Regions from separate parts of the Acidovorax facilis genome, predicted to be linked through region 2. Evidence: riboswitches for the same ligand, from Rfam matches in the RefSeq annotation. Region 2 holds a riboswitch; the other holds the start of a gene.
What was found. A riboswitch is a leader RNA that binds a small molecule or an ion and turns the genes downstream of it on or off. The one in region 2 is predicted to bind glycine.

Region 1: it holds a riboswitch for glycine, as region 2 does, so the genes downstream of both, ACQ4MJ_RS24500 (D-amino acid dehydrogenase) here and gcvT (glycine cleavage system aminomethyltransferase GcvT) in region 2, are expected to answer to the same signal.

What each region holds. Positions count from the first base shown of each region.
Region 1 is NZ_CP192460.1:5,323,770-5,333,348, reverse strand. It holds gene ACQ4MJ_RS24540 (TetR/AcrR family transcriptional regulator) at 79-981, shown strand; gene ACQ4MJ_RS24535 (DUF2867 domain-containing protein) at 978-1,541, shown strand; gene ACQ4MJ_RS24530 (ABC1 kinase family protein) at 1,528-2,847, shown strand; gene ACQ4MJ_RS24525 (DUF6463 family protein) at 2,860-3,285, shown strand; gene ACQ4MJ_RS24520 (hypothetical protein) at 3,338-3,718, shown strand; gene ACQ4MJ_RS24515 (YXWGXW repeat-containing protein) at 3,906-4,448, shown strand; gene ACQ4MJ_RS24510 (YXWGXW repeat-containing protein) at 4,630-5,124, shown strand; gene ACQ4MJ_RS24505 (2-keto-4-pentenoate hydratase) at 5,155-5,937, opposite strand; glycine riboswitch at 6,162-6,283, shown strand; gene ACQ4MJ_RS24500 (D-amino acid dehydrogenase) at 6,375-7,694, shown strand; gene ACQ4MJ_RS24495 (c-type cytochrome) at 7,751-8,074, opposite strand; gene ACQ4MJ_RS24490 (sulfite oxidase) at 8,197-9,408, opposite strand.
Region 2 is NZ_CP192460.1:2,137,723-2,147,301, forward strand. It holds gene ACQ4MJ_RS09625 (LysR family transcriptional regulator) at 1-678, opposite strand, end outside; gene ACQ4MJ_RS09630 (Lrp/AsnC family transcriptional regulator) at 943-1,401, opposite strand; gene ACQ4MJ_RS09635 (TRAP transporter substrate-binding protein) at 1,784-2,755, shown strand; gene ACQ4MJ_RS09640 (TRAP transporter small permease) at 2,884-3,378, shown strand; gene ACQ4MJ_RS09645 (TRAP transporter large permease) at 3,375-4,652, shown strand; glycine riboswitch at 4,666-4,749, shown strand; glycine riboswitch at 4,771-4,897, shown strand; gene gcvT (glycine cleavage system aminomethyltransferase GcvT) at 4,947-6,089, shown strand; gene gcvH (glycine cleavage system protein GcvH) at 6,174-6,548, shown strand; gene gcvP (aminomethyl-transferring glycine dehydrogenase) at 6,626-9,517, shown strand; gene ACQ4MJ_RS09665 (Crp/Fnr family transcriptional regulator) at 9,541-9,579, shown strand, end outside.

The DNA.
Region 1 (9,579 bases), 2.3 Mb from region 2:
GTGCCACCCCTGCTTGACGCAACAAACAGAAAATACTATTCTTTAAATAACAAATTTTGTTTATTTAAAGATAGTTAAATGAAAACCACCCGCCAGCAACAAGACGCCACGCGCCGCCAGATCGTGGCCAGCGCGGTGGACCTCATGACCCGCCAGGGCTTTGACGGCACGACGATGAAAGACATCGCGCGTGCAGCAGGCATTGGCGACGCCACGATCTACAAATACTTCCCCACCAAGGACCGCATCGTGCTCGGCTACCTGGACGATGTGGTCCACCAAGCGCTGGCCGAAACCCTGCAGACGCCAGGCTTCGCGGGCTATCAGCTGCAGGAAAAGCTTCAGCGCCTGACCGACGCCGTGCTGGAGCGCCTGCTGGCCGACCGCGAATTTGTAGCCCAGGTGCGCAGTCTGGCGCGGCGCTCGCCGCTGTCGATGCTGGCCGAGCCCCTGGCGGCGCGCCAGAGCCTGCGCGAGGCCGTCGCCAGCTTTCTCGAAGCGGCAGAGGCCAGCGGCGAGATCGAGCCCTGCGACTTCAAAGGCATGGCGGGTGGGCTCTACACCGACTACCTAGCCGGTGTGGTGACCTACTGGCTGGCCGACACCTCCGACGAATTTGCCGACACCACGCAGCTGGTGGACCTTTCGCTGGGTGTGCTGGTGCAGGCACTGCGTGGCGGGCTCGTCAATCGCGTGCTGCAACTGGGCGGCTTTGTGCTGCGCAGCCAGATGGCCCGCATGGTGCAGCACAGCAGCGGCCTCATGGGGATGCTGCAGCTGGCCAAGCAGGCCATGGCCAGCGCGCCCTACAGCACTCCCCAGGCACACCAGGCCCACACGGCAAACGCCGGTTCACCCGCAGCGCCAGAGCCTTCCAAGCCGCCCCGTACGCCGCGCAAACCACGCGCGGCCAACCCAGCCCCGCCCCCCAGCACCACCGCCAAGCCTGCCGCTACGCCACGCAAGAGGAAGTCCGCATGAACACCGCCCCCACCGTGCGCGAAACGCAGGTGCCCGCAGGCACCGCCATCCATGCAAGCTTGCCCGGCGCCCATTTTTTTGATGCCTACGAGGTGGCTGACGGCCAGCCATCCCACACCGCCCTGCAGGCCTGGCTGGACGTGGTGGCCCGCACGCCGCGCTGGACACAAATGCTCATGACCGTGCGCAACAAGCTGGTGCGGCTGGTGGGCCTGAAGGACCTGGGGCAACTGCACGATGGGTACCCCCCCGCCAGCGGCAGATCGCTGCGCGAGGCCAGCAGCTACCGTGTGGGCGACCGCGTGGGCATCTTCCGCATCCGCCACCTGAGCGACACCGAAGTCGTGATGGGCCAGGACGACAGGCACCTCGACGTGCAGGTTGCACTGACCAAGCACAGCGGACGGACCGAGACCTCTGGGCCGCCGACCATGGTGCTCAGCACCGTGGTGCACATACACAACACGCTCGGGCATGCCTACATGGCGGTGGTGACCCCCTTTCACCGCCGCATTGCACGGGCCATGGTGCAACGCCTGGCAGACCATGGCACGCACTGAACCGCCGCGCACCGGCCGCCTGGCGCGCGGCACCATCACGGGCATCGCTGCCGCGCGCATCGGGATGGCCCAGCTGGGGCACCGCGTGCGCACGCCATCTGCCCAAGCGCAGGCCGACCACGAAGCCGCCCTCGGCCGCATCCTCTTTGGCGCGCTGGGCCAGTTGCGGGGCTCGGCGCTCAAGGTGTCGCAGTTGCTCAGCATGCACCCCGGCCTGCTGCCCGACGGTGTGCGGCAAGAGCTGGCGCGCGCCCACCACCAGGCCCCGCCACTCAACCGCGCGCTGGTGGGCCGCGTGTTCCGCCAAGCTTTCGGGCAGGAGCCCGAGGCATTGTTTGAACACTTCGAACCCACCGCCTTCGCCGCCGCCAGCCTGGGCCAGGTGCACCGCGCGCAGCTGGCAGACCACGGCACGGTGGCCGTGAAGGTGCAGTACCCCGGCATCGCCGCCACCATCACCAGCGACATGCAGCTCATGCGCGCCGCGCTGCGCGCCCTGGCCCATACCGACATGCCGCTGCCCGCCAACACCGTGGTGGACAGCGTGATGACCGAGATCGAGGCCACGCTGCTGCGCGAGGTAGATTACCTGCAGGAGGCCGAACAACTGCAGTGGTTCGCAGAGCACGCGGCGCTGCCAGGCGTGGTGCTGGCCCAGCCCATCCTGTCGCACACCCGGGCCCAGGTGCTCACACAGCAGTTTCTGCCGGGCCAGCATCTGCAGGACTGGCTGGCCTCGCAGCCCACGCAGGCACAACGCGACCTGGCAGGGCAGCACCTGTGGGACTGGTTCATGCACTGCCTCTTTGTGCTGGGCCGAGTGCACGCCGATCCGCACCCGGGCAATTTCTTGTTCGCACCCGATGGCACCGTGGGCGTGCTGGACTTTGGCTGCACGCGCAGCCTGTCGGAGCACTTTCGCACCCAGGTGACAAAAGCATGGTCCGCACTGCTGCGCCCTCCTACCGACCCACAGCGAGACGCGCTGGTGCTGCAGGCCTACCAGGCACTCGGACTCGTCAACGCCAGCCTCACCGTGCCGGCCTACACCGCCGAACTCGCGCCCGCACTGGCTGACATGCAGGCCTGGCAGATGGAGCCCTTCACGCAACCGGTTTTCGATTTTGGCGTCAAGACGCCGCCACCCATCACCGCCGGACGGCACCAGCGCATGCTGGGCGAGCACCTGGTGCAGGTGCCCGGCGAGATGCCCGCGTTTGAGCGCATGTGGATGGGCCTCATGCACCTGCTTACGGGGCTGGGCGCGCGCGTCCACACGCATTGCCCCGCCCTTCTTCCTTCATAGGACCCCACCCACATGACCTCCCTGACCTCCCCCTCCCCTCGCTCTACGGCCATACCGCTTCGCAACCGCTGGAAGGGCCAGTGGATGCTGGCCGTGGCGGTGCTGCACACGCTGTATGCCGCCGTCGTGTTTCCGACCCAGCTGCAGGAGATCGTGCGGCGCGGCGTTTTCAACAGCGTACAAAAAGACCCGGCCGTGGGCGCCGTGGTCTGGTTTGTACTGTTCGGCGTGTTGTTCGCGTTGCTGGGCTGGGCCATCCTGCTGGCAGAACGCAACGCTGCCCTGGCGCCCGTTCCTTTGCGCGGGCTGGGTGCCGGGTTGCTGGCACTCACGGTGCTGGGCATTGTGCTCATGCCTTCCTCCGGTTTCTGGCTGGCGCTGCCGCCCGCGCTGGCGCTGTGCTGGCCCCAAAGCGCTGAAGGCGAAAAAGGCGGTTGATGCGCCGCGTCTGCACCTTCCACGGCCATCCTGATTGAACTAGAAACTGTCCATGAATACTGCGCTGGTACTGGCAGCCGGGGGCCTCGCCCTGGTGGGTGTTGCGCACTCGGTGCTGGGTGAATTGCTGGTGTTTCGCACCCTGCGCACAGAGGGCATCGTGCCCACCGGCGGACGGCCCGTGCTGCGGGAGTGGCAGGTGCGCATTCTGTGGGGCACCTGGCATCTGGCAACCGTGCTGGGCTGGGCCCTGAGCGCCTTGATGTGGCGCCTGGGGACCGCGCCCCTGGACGCGGACTTGGGAGCCTGGGTGGCCGATGTGGCCGGGGTCGCAACGCTGGCCAGCGGCGTGCTGGTGTTCTGTGCCACTGAGGGCCGACACCCTGCCTGGTTTGCCCTGCTCGTGGTGGCGGCGCTGGTGTGGTGGCGCTGAAGGGCCGCACCATGTTCACGGGGTGGGCAGCTTGCCGGAAGTGTGAGAAAAATCACGGAAACCGCTGCTGCTCCTGCTGCAGGAAACACAACTTCACAAGACTTCGCAATTCGCCTACACCGGCTTGACGCAGCATCTGCACCATGAAGTCTCCGGTTCCGCAAGGAATCATTCTGAGGAGATCACCATGGCCCGCAATGCACTCGCCGCTGTTTCCATCGCCTTGCTGTCTCTGGGCGCCGCAACGGTGGCGCAGGCACAGACCAGCGCCACCGTTGTCATCCAGTCGGGGCAGCCCCACCACTACCAGGCGCCAGCGCCCATGGTGGTGCAATACGGCCCACCACCGCCCCCCCGCCATGAAGTGGCGCCCCGCCCTCGGCATAACATGGTGTGGGTGCCCGGCTATTGGGATTGGCGCGGCCACCGCCATGTCTGGGTCCAGGGCCACTGGGTCAAGGCCCGCCCTGGCTATTACTACCGCGAGCCGCGCTGGGTGGAACACGGCGGCCGGTGGGACCTGCGCCCCGGCCGCTGGGACCGTGATGGCGACGGCATCCCCAACCGCTATGACCGTGACCGCGATGGTGATGGTGTTCCCAACCGCTACGACCGCGATCACCACGACCGAGACCGCGATGGCGTGTCCAACCGCTACGACCGCGACCGTGATGGAGACGGCGTTCCCAATCGGCACGACCGCCGCCCGGACAACCCCTACCGCAATTGAACGATTGAACGATTGAACGATTGAACGATTGAACAGCTGAAGGAGCGCGGAGGCTCGCGAGCCCCGCGCCCACTCCCCCCTTTGGCCTACGCCCGCCCCCGCTGAGCACCTACGTGGCGCCGCGCACCAGGCCGCCACCATGCAAAGACCGATTCCGCCAGGAATCACCCCGGAGACCACCATGACCCGCCAAACACTGACCGCAGCCGCCATCGCCCTGATGGCACTGCTGCCCCTCGTACCGACACACGCGGCCATCCAGGGCACCGTCGTCATTCAGTCCGACCAACCACAGCGTGGGTACCAGCCCACGCAGACCTACCAGGTGATTCCCGCGCCCCCACCCCCACGGTACGAAGCCGTGCCGCGCCCACGCCGTGGCCAGGTGTGGGAACAAGGCCATTGGGAATGGCGCGGCAACCGCCACCGCTGGGTGAAGGGCCACTGGGTACAAGCGCGCAGCGGCTACCAGTACCGGCAGCCCCAATGGGTGGAGCGCGATGGCCGCTGGGAAATGCAGCGGGGCCGCTGGGACAGTGACGGTGACGGCATTGCCGACCGCAACGACCGGGACCGCGATGGCGATGGCATCTCCAACCGCAACGACCGTGATCGCGACGGTGACGGCGTGTCCAACCGCCGCGACAGCCAGCCGGACAACCCGCGCCGCAACTGATCTGCCGCGTTCCACGATCCTCGTAACGGTTCAGTCGAATTTCACCTCGGCGCGACCGACACCAGGGAAGTCGGCAACCACCACCGTGCCCGGAGCCACCATCACGGTGCCGGTGCACGACCCGGTGGTCACCCACTGCCCTGCGCGCAGCCCTCCCAGGCTGCGCGCGCCTTCGTTGGCCAGCCACACCAGCAGCCGCAGAGGGTCGCCCGCCGGGTTGGCCCAGGTGGCGTGCTGCACGGCCACCGATCCGTTCACCGACAGGCTGACCCCTTCCACCAGGGGCTGCACCGAAGCCACGTCGGTCAAACCCGAACCCACGATCAGCGCCCCATGGCAGGCCTGGTCGGCCAGGCGACTCCAATCCCCTTGTTGTGCCCAGGCGGCAAAGCGCGTGTCGCACACCTCAATGGCGGCACGCACCGACACCATGGCGGCCAGCACCTCGGCCGCGCTGTAGGGCGTGGCGCGTACGGGCAGGTCTGCGCCCAGTTCGTACACCAGCTCCGCCTCCACCCCCATAACGGCAAAGCCTGTGGCCGACAAGTTGACCTCCTGGCCAGGCTGCTCCACCCACACCGAGTCGCGGGTCAGCGCCGCACGCGCGGGTTGGGCCTGGGGCGACGCGGCGCCCACTTTCCATCCCGCGACCTCGCCGCGCTCACGCAATACGGCGTCCTGCACGGCGTAGGCCTCGGCCGCATCGCGAGGGCGCAATGCAGCGGGCAGATCCAGCGGCCGGGGCGTGCGTCCCTGGCGCGCCATGGTGATCACGGCGGCGCTGGCGAAGGGGTCAAAGGCGGTATCGGGCATCGGGAAAGCGTCCTGGGGGTGGGTCAAATCGCCGGATTATGGCGACCCCATGTCGCCGCCAGCATCAGCAACGATTGCCACCCATTAGCCGCCCCAAACACCCCACCGCCGCCCGCACCCTCCTAGAATGGCCCCCGCAGGAGAGCACGGCAGGCCACAAGGCCCACCGCTGCACCGAAGGCGCAAACTCCCATACACGCTCAGGTCCCGTACTGCACCATTTATCAAAGCCGTCTGGAGAGCCGCCACCACCTGTCAGCAGCGTGGAGGCGCACCGAAGGAGCAAACCGCGTGCCATGTGGGCAGCGCGGTGAATCTCTCAGGTACCAAGGACAGGGGGAGCGGCAGCTTGGCGGACGCGCGCTGGCTGCTTGCTATTGAATCAATAGCTGCCAACGTATATCCATCAAGCGCTGAACCCTTAAAAGGCTTCAAAAATGCGCGTGATCGTTTTGGGCGCCGGCTTGCTCGGCGTGACTTCGGCTTATTTCCTGCAACAACTTGGCCATGAGGTCACGGTCATCGACCGCCAGGGTGCGCCCGGTGCCGAGACCAGCTTTGCCAACGGCGGCCAGATCTCGGTGAGCCACGCCGAGCCCTGGGCCAACCCCAGTGCGCCGCTCAAGGTGCTGCAGTGGCTGGGCAAGGAGGACGCGCCTCTGCTGTTCCGCATCCGCGCCGACATGCGCCAGTGGCTGTGGGGCCTGTCCTTTTTGCGTAACTGCACGCCAGCGCGCACGCGCCACAACATCGAGCAAATCGTGCGCCTGGGCACCTACAGCCGCGACACGCTGCAGCAGCTGCGCGCGGCAACCGGCCTCCAGTACGACCAGCGCACGCAGGGCATCCTCCACTTCTATACCAACCAAAAGGAATTCGACGGCGCGCTGGCCCCGGCCGAGCAGATGCGCCAGCTGGGCTGCGAGCGCCAGGTCATCAGCGCCGACGAGGCCGTGCGCCTTGAACCAGCGCTGGCCCACATCCGCCCACAACTGGCGGGCGCCACCTACACGGCCGAGGACGAATCGGGCGATGCCAACCAGTTCACGCGCGAGCTGGCCAAGCTGTGCGAGACGGCGGGCGTGCAGTTCCGCATGGGCCACCACATCACCGCACTGCGCAAGGCAGGCGGCCGCATCGACCATGTGGAAGTGACCAATGCCGAAGGCCGCTTCGAGCGCGTGCGCGGCGATGCGTTTGTGCTGGCCATGGGTTCGTTCAGCCCGCTGCTGGCGCAGCCGCTGGGCATCCAGCTGCCCATCTACCCGGCCAAGGGCTACTCGGTGACGATGCCGGTGAAAGACGCCAGCAAGGCGCACCAAGTGAGCCTGACAGACGACGAGTTCAAGCTCGTGTTCTCGCGCTACACCAGCGAACGCGGCGGTGATCGCCTGCGCATTGCAGGCACGGCCGAGCTGAACGGCTACGACCGCCACCTGAACCAGGTGCGCTGCGAGGCCATCGTGCGGCGTGTGGAGCAGCTCTTCCCTGGCGCGGGCGACGCGAGCCAGGCCCAGTTCTGGAGCGGACTGCGCCCGGCTACACCGAGCAACGTGCCGCTGATCGGCAAGACGAAAGTGGGCAACCTGTTCCTCAACACCGGCCACGGCACGCTGGGCTGGACGCACGCCTGCGGCTCGGGCAAGGCCCTGGCCGACATCGTGAGCGGCCGCGTGCCCGAGGTGGACTTTGCGTTCCAGGGCTTGCAGGGGCGCGCAGCAGGAGCGGCGCTGGTGCCGTCGCGCACCGCGGCCTGAAGCAGCGCGCGGTTGCAGCGAGGCAACGCTGCTGCAACCGCCGCGAAAGCCCGCGCTTACTTGGCCGCGCCCGTGGCGTGCGCCACAAACTGCGCCACGGCCAGCATGTCCTTTTCGCTCATGCGCTCGGCATACGAGGGCATCACGCCGATGCCTGCCTTGAGCGCACGCAGTACACGGCCGGCGTCGGGTTTCAGCTCATCCAGCACCGGGCCCACCTGGCCCTCGGCACCGGCGGCCTGCAGCGTGTGGCACACCGCGCAGGCGGGCTGGATCTTGGTGAACAGCTCCTTGCCGCGCGCCAGCTCGGCCGGCTCGGCGGCCCAGCTGGCACCCGCCCACAGTAACGCTAGCCCTACCAGCAAACCGCCTTGCGGCATCCGATGCCGTCCGATAGCGGCGCGCACCCACGCCAGTGCCACCGTGGAACTGGCTCTGCCAGGCCACGGGTGGCGTCCCCCCTTCGGGGGGAAGGCGCAAAGCGCCTCAGGGGGGAGCGATGTCATGCCACGGTCACGGTGACGGCGTGGTCGCGCCAGCTGGCGTTGTTGTAGCCGCCCAGGTTTTCCTCGCGCTGCTCGGCCTGCACATTGCCCGCCGTGTCGGTGGCGCGGCTCGCCAGCACATGGGTGCCCGCCTCCAGGCGCACGGGCAGCGCAAACTGCCGCCAGGCAAAGGGGCCCAGGTCGGGGCCGATGAGCTTGGCCGCCAACCAGGTCTTGCCGCCATCGGCCGACACCTCCACGCTCTTGATGCCGCGCGTGCCGCCAAAGGCCACGCCATGTACCTGCACCTGTCCGGGCTTGAGTGCGCCTTTGTCCGGCAGCGGCCCATTGATCCAGGACTTGACGCCCATCTCCCACACCGAAGGCTGGTCGGGACTGGCCTTGCTGCCGGGCGGCGACATGCGGTAGCCGTGCGACATGATGCGCGCCTGCGACTGCGCGCTGGTGAAGGCCACGCGCTTGACGTACTTGATGTTGTTCACGCCCTGGTAGCCCGGCACCACCAGCCGCAGCGGGCCGCCGTGCGCCAGCGACAGCGGCTCGCCGTTCATCTCCCAGGCCAGCAGTGCGTCGTCCATCGCCTTCACGGGCACCGAGCGCTCCACCAGCACGGTGAGTGGGTCCACACCTTCGGGCAGTTTCTCGCCGCCCGTGCCGGTCAGGTAGGCAGCACCATCGGCCAGCCCGCCCAAGGCGGCCACCACGTTGCGCAGTGGCACGCCGCTCCAGACCACACAACCGGCAGCGCCCACCGACCAGGGCGTGCCGCTGGGCTTGCTGGGGAAAAAGCCCCGGCCATTGCCCGAGCACTGCAGCACGGTGGCCACGGTTTCCACGCCCAGCGTCTTGAGTTCGGCCAGGGTCAGGCTGCGCGGACTCTTGACCCCTTCGATCGCCACGGTCCAGGCATCGCGGTTGTCCAGGATGGCGGCGTCGGGCGCGGGCAGGTTGTTGCGCACATACAGCTGGTTGGACGGCGTGATGACACTGGTGCCAAACGCGGAGCGACGGGTTTCGAGAGTGCTGCTGCTGTGCACGATCAGCGCATCCGGTGACTTCCATCCTGCATACGCGGGCAGCGGCTTGGCAGCGGCTGCGGCCTGCTGGGCACGCGCACCGCCGGCCCATCCAGCCAGGCCCAGCGCGCTCAGGGCAGCGGCACTTCCGGCCAGCATGTGGCGTCGCGGCAGGGTCATCGAATCTTTCATGGAAACGTCTCCAAATAATGGGATGGACAAAAACTCTTTGTTGCCCCCGCCCACCCGGCAGGCACAGGGGATCGGGCCAGCCCGCATTCTGTGCGGGAGCTCTGCGCGCCGCACGTACGGCTTCGTTAGCAGAAGTAACAAGAACAAAAGATCAGAAACATTCGTACGCAG
Region 2 (9,579 bases):
CTGCACCATGGCAGAGATTGAGGAAATGGTGTGCACGCAGCGCGGCTCCACCTGCGCCTGGCGCAGCGTGTCCAGCAGGTACACATGGGGCTGAGAACCGCGCTGAAAGGTCAGGATGTCGGTGCCAGCGAAGTCTTCCGATGCATAGCGCCGCTTGCGGTGGATCTTGCTGTTGCCGACGAACACCATCTCCATCGGCGTCAGCGCCTGGCTGCGAATGCCTTCGGCCGATGCGGGCAAGGCCGCAAACACGGCATCCAGCGTGCCCCGGCGGATCTGATCCAGCAGCACCGGCGTGGATTCGACCGTGAGTTCCAGCTCCAGCAGCGGGTTGTCCTTGCGCAGTTGTTCCACCCAGGGGATGAGCCACGAGTGGAGCACCGACTCAATGGCGCCCAGTCGAATCGACACTTCCAGCGGGCCGCCCGAGCCCATCTCGGCCTTGAGCTGGCGCTGCAGCTCCAGCATCCGCTTGGCGTACGTCAGAAAGCGCGTGCCCGCCACTGTGAGCTTGAAATGTTTGTCGCGCCGGTCCAGCAGCAGCACGCCCAGTTCTTCCTCCAGCGCCGCCACGCGACTTGACATGGCCGACTGCGTCAGAAAGAGCTTTTCCGCTGCGCGCGTCACGCTCTTGAGGGAGGCCACCCAGTAAAAGGCTTCGACAAAACGCAGGTTCATGGTGGTGGTTCTCCGGCCTTGCTGGCACGTTGCAAGCTCTTGGGCGGTGCACCGTGGTGGTGCAACATCCCCCAAGCCAGCGCCGAAAGGCGTGGCCATTCTGCCGTTGATCCGTGTGTTCCACAGCCTTTGAACCGCAAAAACAGAGCATCGCCGGGTTTCCTCGATGCCTGCGCAATGGAATTGCGACCGGATGCAAATGCTATAAAAACAATAGCTATTGGCGCTTTACAGATAAGCGCTAGAGTCCAATTTCATTCAAACTCACCCCACAAACAGGGGCAGATCGGCCTTCTTGAGCGTGCGCAGCACGAAGCTGGAGCGGCTGTGCCGGATGCCTTTGATCTTGTAGAGCTTCTCACGCAGCAAGCGCTCGTAGTCGCGCGTGTCCTTCACGACGATGCGCAGCAGGTAGTCGTAGTCGCCCGACACCAGGTGCGCCTCGATCACCTCAGGAATGCTGGCGAGTGTTTCGCCAAATTTTTCGAGCGTGTTGTCGGAATGGCTGTCGAGCGTGACCTGCACCAGCACCGTGTCGGCCAGGTCCAGCGACTGCGGGTTGATGCGCACGGTATAGCCCTGGATCACACCCGCCTCTTCCATCTTCTTGATGCGGCCCCAGCAGGGCGATGCGCTCAGGCCCACGGCCTGCCCGATCTCTTGCAGGCTGGCGCGGGCGTTGCCCTGCAGCACAGCGAGAATTTTTCTATCCAGTCGATCCATCGGCTGGATTATTCACCAGTCTTCGCCAACACAGAAAATTATTCTTCGATTGACTCCATTTGAAGCGAATTCAGCAAATTCATCTCATCCGCCCCGCGCATACTTCTTCCATCAAGGCGCTCTTACCGGAGCGCACAAACTGACAAGGCCCCGGCTGGTTACCGCCAGCACGGGGCCCTTGGCATTTTTTTGGCGTCGCCCATGGCCAACAGAAGCGCCTTGGCTAGCGCCCTGGTGGGTAGTTAATAAGCACGCTTACCAGCACAAACCCCGATGCCTGCGCCGATGCTGCACCGCCATAATTTGGCAGAGGCTGGGGTCCGCTCTGCAAGGAGCAACCGTGCATCCCCACCAACCCAGCCCACCATTAACAGGAGACAGCATGCAACTGACCAAACTCGTCGTCGGCCTGAGCCTTGCGCTCGGCTTTGTGGCCACCGCTGCCGCGCAGACCACCATGCGCATCAGCATCTCGACAGCCCAGAATTCCCACCAGGGGATTGCCATCGACACGTTTGCCAAGGAAGTCGAAAAGCGCACGGCCGGCCGCTACAAGGTACAGACGTTCTACAACGGCGCCCTGGGTGGCGAGCGCGAATCGATTGAAGCCGTGCAGCTGGGCACGCAAGAGCTGGCCTTCAGCTCCACCGGCCCAGTGCCCAACTTTGTGCCCGAAGCGCGCATCTTTGACGTGCCCTTCCTGTTCCGCGACAAGGCCCATGCGCGTGCGGTGCTGGATGGCCCCATCGGCCAGGAGATGCTGACCAAGTTCGATAGCAAGGGCTTCAAGGCCCTGGCCTGGGCCGAGAACGGCTTTCGCCACATGACGAACAGCAAGCGCTCGGTGAACACGCCCGAGGACCTCAAGGGCCTGAAGATGCGCACCATGGAAAACCCCGTGCACATCGCCGCGTACAAGGGCTTCGGCATCATCACCACGCCCATGGCCTTCCCCGAAGTGTTCACCGCCCTGCAGCAAGGCACCGTGGACGGCCAGGAGAACCCGCTGCCCGTGATCATCTCGGCCAAGTTCGACCAGGTGCAAAAGCACCTGACGCTGACCGGCCACGTGTATTCGCCTGCCATCTTCGTGATGAACAAGGCCTCGTTCGACAAGCTCTCGGCCGCCGACAAGCAGGCCTTCATCGACGCCGCCAAGGAAGGCACCAAGGCCAACCGTGCACGCGTGGATGAAGACGACGCCAAGGGCGTGGCCGACCTGCGCGCCAAAGGCATGACGGTGGTGGACAATCCGGACAAGTCCAAGTTTGTGGCGGCGCTGGCGCCTGTGAACGCCGAGTTTGAAAAACAGTTTGGCAAGGCCACCCTGGACAAGATCCGCGACGTCAAGTAGTTGCATGCGCATCAGCTACTATATTTTTAGTAGCACACAACGCCCGTAGAATAAGCGCTACGGGCGTTTTTTATCTTCAATCTGATTCTCTCCACCGAATCTTCTGAACCCATGGCGTTGTCCGCCCCATGAAAAAAGCTTTTCTGATGTTTGAACGCGGGGCCACGTTTGCAGCGTTGCTCGGCGCGTGCGCCATGCTGGTCATTGCAGCATCGCTGGGCATGTTCCAGATCGTGACCCGCTTTGTGCTGGAGCAGCCCGCCGAGTGGACTGAAGTGCTGATCCGTTTCAGCCTGATCTGGATGGTGTTCCTGGCCATCCCAAGCGCGTTCCGCCAGGGCGCGATGGTCAGCGTGGATGTGCTGTACCGCTGGAGCCCCCCGCGCGTGCGCCGGGTGCTGGACTATGTCGTGGCAGTGGCGGCGCTGGCACTGATTGGCGTGATCGCGTGGTGGGGCTGGGACTATGCCCAACGCGGCGGCGTGCAGTCGATGGCGGGGCTCGAATCCGTCTCCATGTTCTGGGCCTACGTGGCCATGCCGGTGGGTGGCGTGTTCAGCGCCATTGGCATCGTCGGCAACCTGCTAGACCCTCAACGCCTTGAGCTGGAGACCGCGCAATGACGCCCGTCATGATCACCACCATGGTGCTGTGTTTTGCACTCACTGTGTCCGTGGCCGTTTCCATCGGCCTGGCCTCCATCCTGGGCATCCAGGTAGCCAATGCCAACATGCTGATCTCTGTGAAGGAGATGTTTGGCTCCATCAACAAATTTCCGCTGGCCGCCATTCCGTTCTTCATCCTCGCGGGCAACCTGATGGAAACGGGCGGCATATCCCGCCGCCTGGTGGAGTTTGCCAAGAGCATCGTGGGCGGCGTGCAGGGTGGCCTGCCCATGACCTGCGTGCTGACCTGCATGATCTTTGCGGCCGTGTCGGGCTCGTCGGTGGCCACCACATTTGCCATTGGCGCCATCCTGATCCCCGCGCTCATCAAGCATGGCTACCCCACGAGCTACGCCGCATCCCTGCAGGCCACCAGCGCCGAGCTGGGCGTGATCATCCCGCCCTCCATCCCCATGATCCTGTATGGCGTGAGCGCCGAAGTGTCGATTGGCGAGCTGTTCATCGCCGGCTTTGGCCCGGGGCTGCTGATCAGTGGCGCGCTGATGCTTTTTGTCTGGGCGTACTGCAAGTACAAGGGCTGGGGCAAGAACGACGGCGACGGCCGCATGCCTCTTGGCAAGGCCACGCTGCAGGCGGGCTGGGCGCTGCTGATGCCGGTGATCATCCTTGGCGGCATCTACGGTGGCGTATTCACTCCCACTGAAGCATCGGCCGTGGCGGTGTTCTACGCATTGATTGTGGGGGTGGTGATATACCGCGAGATCCGGCTCAAGGACCTGTTTGCCATCCTGCGCAAATCGGCCATCTCGTCTGCAGTGATCATGTTCATCATTGCCAATGCGGGCCTGTTCGCCTTCCTCATCACCCGCGCTGGCGTGCCGGATGCCATCGGCCGCTGGCTGGAGGCGGTGCTGCAATCCCCCACCCTCTTCCTGCTCGGGGTGAACGCGGCGTTGTTCGTGATCGGCATGTTCATCGAGACCAGTGCCGCCATCATCGTTCTGGCGCCTATCCTGGCTCCCGTGGCTATCCACTTTGGTGTGGACCCGGTGCACTTTGGCCTGATCATGGTAGTGAACTTGGCCATGGGCATGATCACGCCGCCGTTTGGCGTGAACCTGTTTGCAGCCTGCACCGTGGCGCGAATATCGCTTGACCGCATCGTCGGGCACCTGATTCCGTTTGTGCTTGTCATCATGGCCTGCCTGATGGTGGTGACCTATGTGCCGCAGTTGTCGCTGGGTTTGCGCGATCTGGTCTACGCAAAGTAGTTAGAATCCCCCGGTCAGGAGAGAGTGCCAAGCCCCACAGGCCACCGCACCGCCGAAGGCGCAGGCAGCAGCCGAACGCTCAGGCAAAAGGACTGACAACCGCCCGCAGTGATGTGGGCGTTCCCTTGCTGGAGAGAGATGGCCCACCGCACCGCGTGTTGAGGCCATCCACCGAAGGAGCAAACCGCACGGCCAGCCAGGGCGCTGCGGTGAATCTCTCAGGTAAAGCGGACAGCAGGGCAAATCCCGTGGCCACCTTGTGGCTGCGGCCCTCATTTGCCCCGGAGTTCCGCCATGTCAGCCACCGCCCCCCTGCTCACCACGCCCCTGAACGCCCTGCACATCGAGCTGGGCGCCCGCATGGTGCCGTTCGCCGGCTACTCCATGCCCGTGCAATACCCCGCTGGCCTGATGGCCGAACACCAGCACACGCGCAGCGCGGCGGGCTTGTTTGACGTCTCGCACATGGGCCAGCTCAAGCTGGTCGGCCCTGACGCCGCAGCGGCGTTTGAAACCCTGATGCCGGTGGACGTGATCGACCTGCCCGTGGGCAAACAGCGCTACGGGCTGCTGCTCACCGACGAAGGCACGGTCATCGACGACCTGATGTTTTTCAACCAAGGCGTGGTGGATGGCAAGCCCACGCTGTTCGTGATCGTGAACGGTGCCTGCAAGGTGGGCGACATTGCCCATATCCAGGCGCGCATCGGCCAGAGTTGCAATGTGATCCCCATGCCCGACCACGCGCTGCTGGCGCTGCAGGGCCCGCAGGCCGTCACAGCACTTGCGCGCCTGGCGCCCGGCGTGGAAAAGCTGGTTTTCATGACGGGCGGCGATTTTTCCATTGCGGGCTGCGACTGTTTTGTGACCCGCAGCGGCTACACGGGCGAAGACGGTTTTGAAATCTCGGTGCCCGCCGCGCAGGCCGACACCCTGGCCCGCGCACTGCTCGCGCAGCCTGAAGTCAAGCCCATCGGCCTGGGTGCGCGCAACTCGCTGCGGCTCGAAGCGGGCCTGTGCCTGTATGGCAACGACATCGACACCACCACCACGCCGCCTGAAGCCGCGCTGAACTGGGCCATCCAGAAGGTGCGTCGCACGGGCGGCGCCCGCGCAGGGGGTTTCCCCGGAGCAGACAAGGTGCTCGCGCAGATCGACAACCCCGCCAGCCTGCAGCGCAAGCGCGTTGGCCTCGTCGCGATGGAGCGTGTGCCCGTGCGCGAACACACCGAATTGCAGAGCGAAGACGGCCAGAAGATTGGCGAAGTGACCAGCGGCCTGCTAGGCCCCACGGTGAACGAACCCGTGGCCATGGGCTATGTCACACCCGCCTTCGCCGCCATCGGCACGCGGGTGAACGCCATCGTGCGCGGCAAGGCCGTGCCCATGGAAGTGCGTGCCATGCCCTTTACCCCCGCGCGCTACTACCGCGGCTGACCGTCTGAAACTGCGCCAGCCCGGCTACAGTCTTGGCTGGCATCGGCACTTTTGTTTGTTTTTCCCCTTTTTTCTGGAGCCCCCATGACCGTCAAGTTTTCCAAGGATCACGAGTGGATCGACATCTCCGACCACGAAGCCGCCACCGTGGGCATCACAGTACACGCCCAGGACGCGCTGGGCGATGTGGTGTTTGTGGACCTGCCCGAAGTCGGCAAGACCTTCAACCAGGGTGAAGTCGCCGGCGTGGTGGAGTCCGTCAAAGCCGCCGCCGACGTGTACATGCCCGTCACCGGCGAAATCGTCGAGGTGAACGAAGCCCTGCGCGCCGACCCCTCGCTGGCCAACAGCGACCCGCTGGGCGCTGGCTGGTTCTTCAAGGTCCACGTGACCGACATGATGCAATTCGACGCGCTCATGGACGAACCTGCGTACGCAGAGTTCGCCAAGAACGCCTGATCTCCGGATCTTTTGTTCCCCGAGGCCCGGCGCCCTGCCGGGCCAATGTGCCTCCTTGTTGTCCCACGCCGCCGCCGATGACCACCCTCGCCCCCCTGCCCACGCTCGCAGCGCTTGAAAACGCCACCGAATTCCTGCCACGCCACATCGGCATCGATGCGGCCGATGAAGCGCACATGCTGTCGGTGATTGGCGAGGCCTCGCGCCGCGCCCTCATCGACTCCATCGTGCCGCGCTCCATTGCACGCAGCAGCGCGATGGACCTGCCCCTGCCGATCACGGAAGCGGCGGCGCTGGCCGAACTCAAGGCGATGGCATCGAAGAACCAGGTCCTGAAGAGCTTCATCGGCCAGGGCTACTACGGCACCCACACACCGGGCGTCATCCTGCGCAACATCCTGGAGAACCCCGCCTGGTACACGGCCTACACGCCATACCAGGCCGAAATCTCGCAAGGCCGCATGGAGGCGCTGGTCAACTTCCAGACCATGGTCTGCGACCTGACCGGCATGCCGATTGCCAATGCGTCGATGCTGGACGAAGCCACGGCCGCCGCTGAGGCGATGACGCTGGCCAAGCGCTCCGTCAAGAGCAAAAGCAATGTGTTTGTGGTGGCCGGTGATGCCCACCCGCAAACCATCGAAGTGATCCAGACCCGTGCCAAGCCCCTCAATATCGAAGTGGTGCTGGCCAACTCCGCCGCCGAATGGGATGCAGCGCTGAACGGCGACTACTTCGCCGTGCTCGCCCAGTACCCTGCCACCAGCGGCCGCATTGATGACCTGCGCGCCGACGTGGAAAAGGCGCATGCCAAACAGGCGGCCTTCATCGCAGCGGCCGACCTCCTGGCCCTCACGCTGATCACCCCGCCCGGTGAATGGGGTGCCGACATCGTCGTGGGCACCACGCAGCGCTTCGGCATGCCCATGGGCGCGGGTGGCCCGCACGCTGCCTACATGGCCTGCCGCGACGAGTTCAAGCGCAGCCTGCCCGGCCGCCTGGTGGGCGTGAGCGTGGATACACATGGCAAGCCCGCCTACCGCCTGGCCCTGCAAACGCGCGAGCAGCACATCCGCCGCGAAAAGGCCACGTCCAACATCTGCACCGCGCAGGTGTTGCCCGCCGTGATCGCCAGCATGTACGCCGTGTACCATGGCCCCGATGGGCTCAAGCGCATTGCACAGCGTGTGGCCAGCTACACCGCCATTCTGGCCAAGGGGCTCACACAACTGGGCGCGCCGGTGCGCCCGCAGGCGTGTTTTGACACGCTGACGCTCAAAACCGATGGCGCTACTAAATCCATAGCTGCTCGCGCAGTACAGATGGGCGCCAACCTGCGAATTTATTTCGAAAACTACCTGTGCATCTCGTTGGACGAGACCACCACGCGCGCCGACATCGAGCTGCTGTGGAAAGTCTTTGCCCAGGACGGCCAGGCGTTGCCCACGTTCGATGCTTTTGAGAAAGGCGTGGAGTTGCTGATTCCGGCCGAGCTGCGCCGCACCAGCAGCTACCTCACGCACCCGGTGTTCAACACCCACCACTCCGAAACCGGCATGCTGCGCTACATCCGTCAGCTGTCTGACAAGGACCTGGCGTTGGACCGCAGCATGATCCCGCTGGGCAGCTGCACCATGAAGCTCAATGCCACGAGCGAGATGATCCCCATCACCTGGCCCGAATTCGCCAACGTGCACCCCTTCGCACCCGCTGACCAGTTGCAAGGCTACAAGGAGCTGGACGAACAACTGCGCGCCTGGCTGTGCCAGGCCACGGGCTACGCAGGCATCAGCCTGCAGCCCAACGCCGGATCGCAAGGCGAATACGCGGGCCTGCTGGCCATCAAGGCCTACCACGAGGCCCAGGGCGATAGCCACCGCAACATCTGCCTGATCCCCAGCAGCGCACACGGCACCAACCCCGCCAGCGCCCAGATGGTGGGCATGCAGGTGGTAGTGACCGCCTGCGATGCCAACGGCAACGTGGACATGGCCGACCTGCAGGCCAAGTGCGAACAGCACAGTGCCAACCTGGCCTGCATCATGATCACCTACCCGAGCACGCACGGCGTGTTCGAAACGCAGGTGAAGGAGCTGTGCGCCCTGGTGCACAGCCACGGCGGCCGGGTGTATGTGGACGGCGCCAACATGAACGCCCTGGTCGGCGTGGCCGCCCCTGGCGAGTTCGGCGGCGACGTGAGCCACCTGAATCTGCACAAGACCTTCTGCATTCCGCACGGCGGTGGCGGCCCCGGCGTGGGTCCCGTGTGTGTGGTGGCCGATCTGGTGCCCTACCTGCCTGGTCATGCCACGGCCGGTGTGGCCGGCGGCGTGGGTGCCGTGTCGGCAGCGCCTCTGGGCAATGCCGCCGTGCTGCCCATCAGCTGGATGTACTGCCGCATGATGGGCGCCGAAGGCCTGCAGGCCGCGACCGAAACCGCCATCCTCTCGGCCAACTACATCAGTGCACGCCTCAAGGATCACTACCCCACGCTGTACGCGAGTGCCAATGGCCACGTGGCGCACGAGTGCATCCTGGACCTGCGCGGCCTCAAGGACACCAGCGGCGTGATGGCTGAGGATGTCGCCAAGCGCCTGATCGACTACGGCTTCCACGCGCCCACGCTGAGCTTCCCCGTGCCCAACACGTTGATGGTGGAGCCCACCGAGAGCGAAACGCTGTTCGAGATCGACCGCTTCGTCGACGCGATGATTGCCATCCGCGAAGAGATCCGCCAGATCGAATCCGGCGTCTGGCCGCAGGACAACAACCCGCTGAAGAACGCACCCCACACGGCCGAGAGTCTGCTGGGCAGCGAATGGGCTCGCCCTTACGCCCGCGAAGCCGCCGCTTACCCGGTGGCCGCCCTGCGCCAGGCCAAGTACTGGTCTCCTGTTGGCCGCGTGGACAACGTATGGGGTGACCGCAATCTGAGCTGCAGCTGCATCCCGGTCTCTGACTACGCCTGAGACGCCTGAATTGCCTGAACGCAGTGACCTCGACCACCAGCGCCTGCACTGTCTGCCAGCCG